Regions from separate parts of the Streptomyces sp. NEAU-174 genome, predicted to be linked through region 2. Evidence: riboswitches for the same ligand, from Rfam matches in the RefSeq annotation. Region 2 holds a riboswitch; the other holds the start of a gene.
The links. Region 2 has a riboswitch for glycine ahead of gcvT (glycine cleavage system aminomethyltransferase GcvT). Riboswitches for the same ligand answer to the same signal wherever they lie in the genome.

Region 1: it holds a riboswitch for glycine, as region 2 does, so the genes downstream of both, gcvP (aminomethyl-transferring glycine dehydrogenase) here and gcvT (glycine cleavage system aminomethyltransferase GcvT) in region 2, are expected to answer to the same signal.

Annotation. Positions count from the first base shown of each region.
Region 1 is NZ_JBQTCE010000004.1:729,175-734,254, forward strand. It holds gene gcvP (aminomethyl-transferring glycine dehydrogenase) at 1-2,534, opposite strand, end outside; glycine riboswitch at 2,597-2,725, opposite strand; glycine riboswitch at 2,726-2,823, opposite strand; gene ACT2CW_RS15630 (PRC-barrel domain-containing protein) at 2,971-3,288, shown strand; gene ACT2CW_RS15635 (DNA polymerase IV) at 3,264-4,799, opposite strand; gene ACT2CW_RS15640 (MerR family transcriptional regulator) at 4,906-5,080, opposite strand, start outside.
Region 2 is NZ_JBQTCE010000003.1:216,699-221,778, reverse strand. It holds gene gcvH (glycine cleavage system protein GcvH) at 11-391, opposite strand; gene gcvT (glycine cleavage system aminomethyltransferase GcvT) at 558-1,685, opposite strand; glycine riboswitch at 1,856-1,966, opposite strand; gene ACT2CW_RS10355 (AAA family ATPase) at 2,130-2,834, shown strand; gene ACT2CW_RS10350 (enhanced serine sensitivity protein SseB) at 3,013-3,819, shown strand; gene ACT2CW_RS10345 (enhanced serine sensitivity protein SseB C-terminal domain-containing protein) at 3,931-4,728, shown strand.

The DNA.
Region 1 (5,080 bases), on a different contig from region 2:
GCCACATCGTCCACGGTCACCCCGGTGGCCTTCGTCAGCGGACGCAGATCCACGATGCACTCATGGGCCACCAGGCCGCCGGGGCCGGTGTAGAGCACCGGGTAGTGCGGCTCGAGGCGCTTGGCGACGTAGTTGGCGCCGAGCACCGCGACCTGGGTCGCGCGGCGCAGCCCCTCGGCGCCCATCAGCCGGATGTACGCCCAGGAGATCGGCAGGATCCCCGCGGAGCCCCACGGCGCGGCCGAGACCGGGCCGACGCCGGTGGCCGGACCGGCGGCGGGCTGAAGCGGATGGTTGGGGAGGTAGGGCGCCAGGTGCTCGCGCACCGCGATCGGGCCGACGCCGGGGCCGCCGCCGCCGTGCGGGATGCAGAAGGTCTTGTGCAGGTTCAGATGCGAGACATCGCCGCCGAACCGGCCCGGCTCGGCGAGCCCGACCAGCGCGTTGAGGTTGGCGCCGTCCACGTAGACCTGGCCGCCCGCGTCGTGCACGGTCGCGCAGATCTCGGTGATGTGCTCCTCGAACACCCCGTGGGTGGAGGGGTAGGTGACCATCAGGACGGCCAGCTGGTCGCCGTACTGCTCGATCTTGGCGCGCAGGTCGTCGGTGTCCACCTCGCCGTCCTGGCCGGTCTTGACCACGACGACCTTCATACCGGCCATCACGGCGCTGGCGGCGTTGGTGCCGTGCGCGGAGGACGGGATCAGGCAGACGGTGCGCTGGGTGTCCCCGTTGGCCCGGTGGTAGGCGCGCACCGCCAGCAGTCCGGCGAGCTCGCCCTGGGACCCGGCGTTCGGCTGGAGCGAGACCTTGTCATAGCCGGTGACCTCGGCCAGCCGCTCCTCCAGCTCACGGATCAGGGTCAGATAGCCCTGGGCCTGCTCGGCCGGTGCGAAGGGGTGCAGCGCGCCGAACTCCGGCCAGGTGACCGGCTCCATCTCGGCGGTCGCGTTGAGCTTCATGGTGCAGGAGCCCAGCGGGATCATGCCCCGGTCCAGGGCGTAGTCCCGGTCGGCCAGGGGGCGCAGATAGCGCAGCATCGCGGTCTCGGAGCGGTGCTGGTGGAAGACCGGGTGGGCCAGATAGCCGTCCTGGCGCAGCAGGGCCGCAGGCAGCGCGTCCGGCGCCGAGGCGTCCAGCTCGTCGATCCCGGGGATCCCGGAGGCGTCGCCGTTGCCGCCGTCCACCCCGAAGGCGGACCATACGGCGGCGAGCTGCGCGCGGCCGGTGGTCTCGTCGCAGGCGATGCCGACGTGGTCGGCGTCGGTCAGCCGGAGGTTGACCCCGGCCTCGCGGGCCGCGGCGACGACCTCGGCGGCCCGGCCCGGCACCCGCGCGGTGAGGGTGTCGAAGAACGCGCCGTGCACCACCTCGACACCGCCGGTCCGCAGCCCCTCGGCGAGCACGGAGGCGTAGCGGTGGGTGCGGCGGGCGATCGCCGCGAGCCCGTCCGGGCCGTGGTAGACGGCGTACATCCCGGCCATCACGGCCAGCAGCACCTGAGCGGTGCAGATGTTGCTGGTGGCCTTCTCCCGGCGGATGTGCTGCTCACGGGTCTGAAGCGCCAGCCGGTACGCCTTGTCGCCGTCGGCGTCCACGGAGACCCCGACCAGCCGGCCGGGCAGGTTGCGGGCGTAGGCGTCGCGCACCGCCATGAAACCGGCGTGCGGCCCGCCGAAGCCCATCGGGACGCCGAACCGCTGGCTGCTGCCCACCGCGATGTCCGCGCCCAGCTCACCGGGCGAGGTGAGCAGGGTGAGCGCGAGCAGATCGGCGGCGACGGTGACGACGGCGCCCAGCTCATGGGCGCGCTCGATGACCGGGCGCGGATCGCGCACCACACCGGAGGCGCCCGGGTACTGGAGCAGCACGCCGAAGACCCCGCGCTCGGCGATCTCGTCCGGGATGCCCTCGGCCAGGTCGGCGACGACGACCTCGACACCGGTCGGCTCGGCGCGGGTCCGTATGACCGCGACGGTCTGCGGCAGACAGTCGGCGTCGATCAGGAAGACGCCCTCCTTGACCTTGCCGACGCGCCGCGACAGCGCCATCGCCTCGGCGGCCGCGGTGGCCTCGTCCAGCAGCGAGGAACCGGCCGTGGGCAGCCCGGTCAGATCGGCGACGACGGTCTGGAAGTTCAGCAGCGCCTCGAGCCGGCCCTGGGAGATCTCCGGCTGGTAGGGCGTGTACGCGGTGTACCAGGCGGGGTTCTCCAGCACATTGCGCAGGATCACCGGCGGGGTGTGGGTGCCGTAGTAGCCGAGGCCGATCATCGACGGCAGCACCTGGTTGCGGTCGGCGAGCGCGCGCAGCTCGGCGAGGACCTCCGGCTCGCTGCGGGCCGGCGGCAGGGTGTCCAGCGCCTCGGTGCTCTTGATGACGTCCGGTACGGCGGCCTCGGTGAGCTCGTCCAGCGAGCCGAAGCCGACCTGGGCGAGCATCTTGGCCTGTGCCTCGCCGTCCGGGCCGATGTGACGCTGCTCGAACGGAGTACCAGGTTCCAAGTCGGAGAGTGCGATGCGATTGGCGGTCATCTGCGGGGGCCTCCTGGTCTGTGACGACCTACGAGGGGCACCGCGACTCGGGTGCCCGGACGGCCTCCCCCTCTGTCATCTCAACCTGAGAGCTTCACCGGTCCATATACCGCTTGACCGGTTTTCACCGTCGGTGAGGAGGGGCTCCGGAACTGTGCTCGCCCGTGGCCCACCCTGCTTTCCAGAGTGACCTCACCCGCACGGTACGTGTGCCTGAGAGATTCCGGGGAGGGTTTGCTCCTTCGGCGCCTCCGACAGCGTCGACGGAGGACTCTCCCGCACGGGGTTTACAGCCACAGTCAGCGTACCAGCGGTTCTGCCACGGGGGACGGTCGCGGACGTTCGAGTGGCCGAGTGCGGCGATGTGGCTTTTTGTAGGTAGCAATGGGCACTTGCTAACTGCTTGTTCATCTGTTTGCCACCTGTGGGAGAGAGCGTGCAGACCGATATCGACCCGCGGACCCTGATCGGCCGCAAGGCATTCGACCGCGAGGGCGCCAAGATCGGCACCGTGGACGAGGTCTATCTCGACGACGCGACCGGCGAGCCCGAATGGGCGGCGGTACGCACCGGACTGTTCAGCCGGGACGTCTTCGTGCCGCTCGAACCGAGCGAGGTCGTCGGCGACACCCTGCGGGTGCCGTACGACCGGTCCCTGATCAAGGACGCCCCGGACTTCGGGGTGGGCCGCCACCTCTCCCCCGAGCAGGAGCTCCAGCTCTACCACCACTACGGCCTGGACGTCACGGGCTGACCCGGCCCCCGGCCGGGCTCGGGCCCACCGGCCCCCGGGGTCGGCCCGTCCGGGCCCCCGGCCCCTTCCGCTTCCGCCTCCGCCTCCGCGTCCGGGCGCAGCAGTGGTAGCGGGTCGGCGGGCTGTAGCGCCGGGTCGTCCACGGGGAACGTCCGTACCCGGCCCGGTGGCGACCACGGCTCCTCGAAGCGCACGGTCACCCGGCCCACTCCGCTCCCCTGCACCCAGCCCGCCCCGTACTCGGTGTGCCGTACATCGGAGCCCGGGAGCCAGCGCCGCGGCTTCTCAGCGTCCTCAGAAGCCTCTCCCGCGCCCTCTCTCACGGGCTCCGGTCTCTCGGGGCCCGGCGGGCGCCCGGCGTCCCCCAGGGCCTCATGAGCGGCTTGGGCGGGCTGAACGGCTTCCGCGGCCTGGGCGGCCTGGGCAGCTTCCGCGGCCTGGGCGGCTTGGGCGAAGAGATCCTCCTGTGTGAAGTCCGCCAGACCGCTGACGCCGACCCCCAGCAGCCGCACCCCCGCCGTGGTCTCCACCCCGTCGATCAGCCGCGCCGCGGCCTCCCGCACCACCGCCGGGTCGTCGGTCGGCCCGCGCAGGGTCTCCGAACGGGTGAGTGTGGAGAAGTCGTACCGCCGCACCTTGATCACGACCGTCCGCCCCGAGCGGCCCGCCTCGCGCAGCCGCCGCACACAGCGGTCGGCGAGCCGCGCGATCTCCAGCTGCACCCGGGTGCGGTCGGTGAGGTCGACGTCGAAGGTGTCCTCGACCGAGATGGACTTGGCGTCCCGCTCGGCGACGACGGGCCGCTCGTCCCGGCCCTCGGCCATCAGGAACAGCGACCCGCCGTGAGCCCGGCCCAGCAGCCGCACCAGCTCCGCCTCGCCCGCCTCCCGCGTCTCGGCCACGGTGTGGATCCCGGCCCGGCGCAGCGTCTCCGCCGTGGCGGGGCCGACGCCCGGGAGCGTCCGCACCGACATCGGGCCGAGCAGCTCGCGCTCCGTACCGGGCTCGATGACCACCAGGCCGTCCGGCTTGGCCTGCTCCGAACCGATCTTGGCGAGCATCTTGGAGCCGGCGAGCCCCACCGATCCGGTCAGCCCGGTGGCCGCCCGGATGTCGGCCCGCAGCCGCTCCGCCACGGCGCGCGCCGCCTCGACGGTGGGTTCGGTGCCGCCCGCCTCCAGATCGACGAACGCCTCGTCCAGGCTCAGCGGCTCCACCAGAGGCGACAGGGTGTGCAGCAGGGTCATGACCACGTCGCTCACCTTGCGGTAGAGCGCGAAGCGGGGGATGAGGAACGCCGCGTTCGGACACAGGCGACGGGCCTGGCCCATCGCCATGGCCGAGTGCACCCCGAAGACCCGGGCCTCGTAGGAGGCCGTGGCCACCACACCACGCGGCCCCAGACCCCCCACGATCACCGGCTTTCCGCGCAGGCTGGGCTTGGCCGCCTGCTCCGCCGAGGCGTAGAAGGCGTCCATGTCCAGATGGAGAATCGTCGGCGCACCCCTCACACCTCCGATGCTGCCGCACACCACTGACAATGGGGCGGGCAACGGCCGGTGGGGGCGGGCCCGGGGGCGCCGATCAGTTCACCCCGGGGCGCTCGGCAGGAGGTTTCTAACCGGCCCGGTTCCGGCGCGCCGCGAGCTCGTCGGTCGGGTTGTGCCGGACCAGCGTCTCGCCGGTGTCCACCCGCTCGCCGTGCAGCTGGGACAGCGCGCTCTCCACATCCCGCCACACGACGCCCACGGCGATCCCGAAGACGCCCTGGCCGCCCTGGAGGAGGTCCACG
Region 2 (5,080 bases):
ATAAGGAGGGTCAGTTTTCGGCGAAGGCGGTGTACTCGTCGGCGGAGAGCAGGTCCTCCGGCTCGCTCGTCACCCTCACCTTGAACAGCCAGCCGCCCTCGAAGGGGGCGGAATTCACCAGCGCCGGATCGTTCACCACGTCCTCGTTGATCTCGGTGACCTCACCGGAGACCGGCGTGTACAGATCGCTGACCGACTTGGTGGACTCCAGCTCACCGCAGGTGTCACCGGCGGAGACCGTGGAGCCGACGTCCGGGAGCTGGACATAGACGACATCGCCGAGCGCGTTGGCCGCGAATTCGGTGATGCCGATCGTCGACACGCCGTCCTCGTCGGCGGCCGACAGCCACTCGTGCTCCTTGCTGTACCGCAGCTGCTGGGGGTTGCTCATGGTCCGATTCTCCTGGATACGGGGGAGTGCTTGGGAAACGGGTCTTAGCTGGTGGGATGCGACGCCGAGGGGATACGGCGCCGAGGGGGCGGGATGGGCCGGGGCCCTGCTCGCGTTCGGAGAGGCCCGGCGACGGGCCGGGGCACCGCTCACGCCCGGGGAAACGTCAGCGCTCGCGCTTGTAGAAGGGGAGCGCCACGACCTCGTACGGCTCCCGGGCGCCGCGGATGTCCACGAAGACCCCCTCGGTGCCGGGCTTCGCGTACTCCGGGTCCACGTACGCCATCGCGATGGGCTTGCCCAGCGTCGGGGAGGGCGCGCCCGAGGTGACCTGGCCGATCGCCGAGCCGTCGGCGGCCACCACGGCGTATCCGGCGCGCGGCACCCGGCGGCCTGAAGCGATCAGGCCGACCAGGGTGCGCGGGGTGACGGTGTCCGCCTGGCGGGACGCGGCCTCCAGGGCCTCGCGGCCGACGAAGTCGCCCGGCTTGTCGAACTTCACCACCCGGCCGAGCCCCGCGTCGAAGGGGGTGGTGTCGGTGGTCAGCTCATGCCCGTACAGCGGCATGCCCGCCTCGAGGCGCAGGGTGTCCCGGCAGGAGAGACCGCAGGGGACCAGGCCCGCCGGGGCCCCGGCCTCGGTCAGCGCCTCCCAGACCCGCTCGGCGTCGTCCGGCGCCAGGAACAGCTCGAAGCCGTCCTCGCCCGTGTAGCCGGTGCGGGCGATCAGGGCGGGGACGCCGGCGACGGTGCCCGGCAGCCCGGCGTAGTACTTCAGCCCGTCCAGGTCGGCGTCGGTCAGGCGCTTCAGGATCCCCGGGGACTCGGGGCCCTGGACGGCGAGCAGCGCGTAGGCGTCGCGGTCGTCCCGCACGGTCGCCTCGAAACCGGCGGCCCGCCCGGTCAGCGCGTCCAGCACCACCTGGGCGTTGGCGGCGTTGGCCACGACCAGGAACTCCTCGTCCCCGAGGCGGTAGACGATCAGGTCGTCCAGGATGCCGCCCTCGTCGTCGCAGATCATGGTGTAGCGGGCGCGGCCCACGGCGAGCGCGGACAGCCGGCCGACCAGCGCGTGGTCCAGGGCGTCCCCGGCCTGCGGACCGATGAGAGAGATCTCACCCATGTGGGAGAGGTCGAAGAGCCCGGCGCGGGTGCGCACCGCGGTGTGCTCGTCGCGCTCGCTGCCGTAGCGCAGCGGCATGTCCCAGCCGGCGAAGTCGGTCATGGTGGCGCCGAGCGCGCGGTGCCGCGCGTCCAGCGCGGTACGGCGTGGGGTGGGCGGGGCGTCGGTCACGATTCAGGCTCCAGAGGTCGGGGTCGCGCGACGGCGAGGACGGACGGCAAGGACGCGTGCGCCCTCCCCATCTGTCATCGGAACCTGAGAGGTTCGCCGTGACGCCCGTAAGGGGCCCGGTTTGCACCTTGGGTGGAGCCGCGCCCGGGCGGCCCGCTTTTCAGATCTGCCTCGTCCGTGCGGTATCGGGGCCTGAGAGATTCAAGGGAGGACTTGCTCCTTCGGCGCCCCGGACACCCGGCACGGATGCCGGTGACCAAGGACTCTCCCGCGCGGATTCAAGCGGCCGGTATGGAGTTGCGCGGACATCATCGCATGTATGGCCGAGAAGGGAAGCCCCGATCCGACCGGGCTCCGGCCGCCCGGACAGGGGCAGCCTTGCCCGACATTACCTTTTCTTGACACTCTGCGGGTACGAGCAGCGTTGACCGACCTGGGAGGACGATCACGGTGCATGGGCAGGGAACGTACGCGACAACACAGAGGCTCCTGCCGGCGCGGCGTGGGCGCATCCCCTCCGGGTCGACGGCCCGCCCCGGTCGAAGAAGCGCGGTGCACGATCTGCGCGCCGGGGCGGAGGGTGGCGGCGCGGGCCCGCGTGAGCTGCGGTTTCCGGCAGGGGATGTGCTGGTCGCCTCCGGGCTGCCGGGCAGCGGCAAGAGCACCCTGATCAACCGGACGGTGCCGCTTCTGGACGAGACGGGCGCGGCCGTGATCAGGGTCGACTCGCAGAACACCCGCGAGGCGTGGGAGCGTCGGCTGCCCGGCTGGCTGCCGTACGCGCTCTACCGCCCGCTGGTCCGGTACGCCCACTACGCCGGGCTGCACCGGGCGCTGCGCTCGGGCGCGAGCGTCGTGGTGCACGACTGCGGCGCGCTGCCGTGGGTGCGCCGCTGGCTGGCCCGGGACGTGCGGCGCCGGGGCCGCGGCCTCCATATGGTGCTGCTGGACGTGGGCGCCACGGAGGCGCTGGAGGGCCAGGCCGCCCGTGGCCGCGGGGTCTCCGCCTACGCCTTCGGGCGGCATCTGCGCGCGATGCGGCGGCTGATCACCGGGATGGAGGAGGGGCGGCCGCCGCGGGGGTGCGCGTCGGCGGTGCTGCTGGACCGGCGAGGCGCGAGCGCGCTGCGCTGCATCTCCTTCGAGTGAGCGCGCCGCTCCCTCGGAGGTGGCCGGAAATCGACCATCGGCATCACACAGCGTGACGAGGGCGGGTCCGGGCGAGGTGGGGAAGTGCTGTGGAGATCGCCGCCGACCCCTCCGGCCCCGGGCCGCCCAGCGGTTAGGGTGCTTCGGGCAGGTCGGACGAGATGGCGGTTGGACGAAGATGAGCTTCCCGGAGCAGTACGGAGTGGCCCCGGCGCACGGAGGATTCCCGGACGGCGGATATGCCGCGCAACCGGCGTTTCCCGGCAATGAGCTCGAAGAGGTGATGGCCGCCTCCGTCGGCGTCCCCGGGGCCGGAGCGCGCATCGTCGAGACGCTCTCCCGCAGCCACCTCTGGATCCCGCTGCCCAACGGCGGGGGCCCGGGCAGCCCGAGCCTCGATCTGCCCACGATGGAGATCGACGGCGGCGCGTATGTCCCGGTGTTCAGCTCCGAGCAGCAGTTCCTCCAGCTCGTCGGCTCCCATATGTCCTTCACCATCGCCCCGGCCGTGGAGTTCGCCCGCGGGCTGCCGCCCCAGCTCGGCATCGCGGTGAACCCCGGCGGCGCGGTGGTCGTACCGCTGCCTCCGCCCGCCGTCCGGGAGTTGTGCCGCGCCGGGCGTACCGAGCTCGACGGTCCGGCCGCCGGTGGCCGGGTCCGGCTCTTCGAACCGGACTGGCAGGACGAGCCGGTGGACTTCCTGGCCGCCGCCGGGATCGAGTTCGCCAAGGGCACCGGGGTGCGGACCGCCCGGCGCGCCCTGGCCAGCGTCGAGGGCGACGAGCCGGCGCTCTTCGTCGGGGTGCAGCTCGACGAGCCCGACCCCGCGGGGCAGGCGCGCGCGGTGGAGGCGCTGGGCCGCGCCCTCGGTGCGGTGCCGGTGCCGTGGAAGGTTCAGCTGGTGCTGCTGGACGTGGCGCAGGGCGATCCGGTGGCCGACTGGATGCTGGGACGGGTGCGTCCGTTCTACGACCGTGACCTCTGACTCACCCCTGGGTCCGCTGCCGCGGCCCGTAAGCTGGTTTGATGACCAGGAGGGGTGCGGGCACGCTCCCCGGTGAGGTGTGGGCAAGGCGATGAGAAGGGGCGGACCCAGGTGAGCGCGGGCGCGGATTGGGGGGCGGCGGCCGGCCAGGTTGAGCGAGCGTTGCAGCAGGTCGCTCCCGGCCGGTACGACGCCTACGAGGCGCTGCTGCACGCCATCGGCGAGGGCCAGGTCTGGATGCTGCTGTGGCACGGTGCGCCCGGCTCGCCCGACGCCCAGTACGGGAACATGGACGTGGACGGCCTCGGTTACGCCCCGTGTGTGACCTCGGCGCAGGAACTGGCCGCCAGTGGCTGGAACCGCGCGCACGAGGTGGCCGACGGACGCCTCATCGCCGACTCGCTCTACCGCGACCGCTACGGCCTCTGGCTCAACCCCCACGCCCGCGGCGGTGGAGTGGGCATCCCCTGGCCGGACCTGCGCCGGATCGCGGGCGGTCTGGACCGGCTGCCCGCCGGGCCGCTGCGGCTGTCCGATCCCGCCATCGACATCCCCCAGTTCTACGCCCTGTTGGGGCAGAACGCGCATCGCACCGCCGCGGTGCGCTCGTTGCGGCGCGCCTGGGTGCAGCCCTCGCTGGGCGCCCCGTACCTGGCGATCGGCCTGGATCTGTACGACACCGGCGCGGCGGCGGTGCAGTCGGTGCGGGTGATGATGGAGCAGTCGATCACCGCGGTGCCGGACGGGCTGCCGGTCTCCACGGTCGCGCTCTCGGACGAGTACGACCCCGTCGCCATGTGGATGCGGGCCAACGCCCGCCCGTTCTTCGACCGTGACGCCTATGGCGCCGCGCCCGCCGCGCCGCCGTCGTACGGCTACGGCTATCCGCCGCCGCGTCCCGCGTACTGAAGCCACCCCGTCCCACGTATCGGGCCCACCCCGTCCCGCGTACCGGGCCCACCGCGTCCCGCGTACCGGGCCCACCCCGTCCCGCGTACCGGGCCACCCCGTCCCACGTATCGAGCCACCGGGTCCCGCCGCGCACTGAGCCGCGCACCGATTGACGGGATTGCCCGACCGGCCTTCCGCCCCAATCGGGCCGAACACACCATTACGGGCGCGAGGTTACTGCTGCGTTCTCGTGTCGCGACCGTCCGTATAGCGGAGCGGTACTCCTCACATCACGGTTAGGCATCCATTGCCCGGGAGTACTGGCGGGTGATCACAAACGCGTTGAAGACTCCCGCTCCAAGGGGTGCGG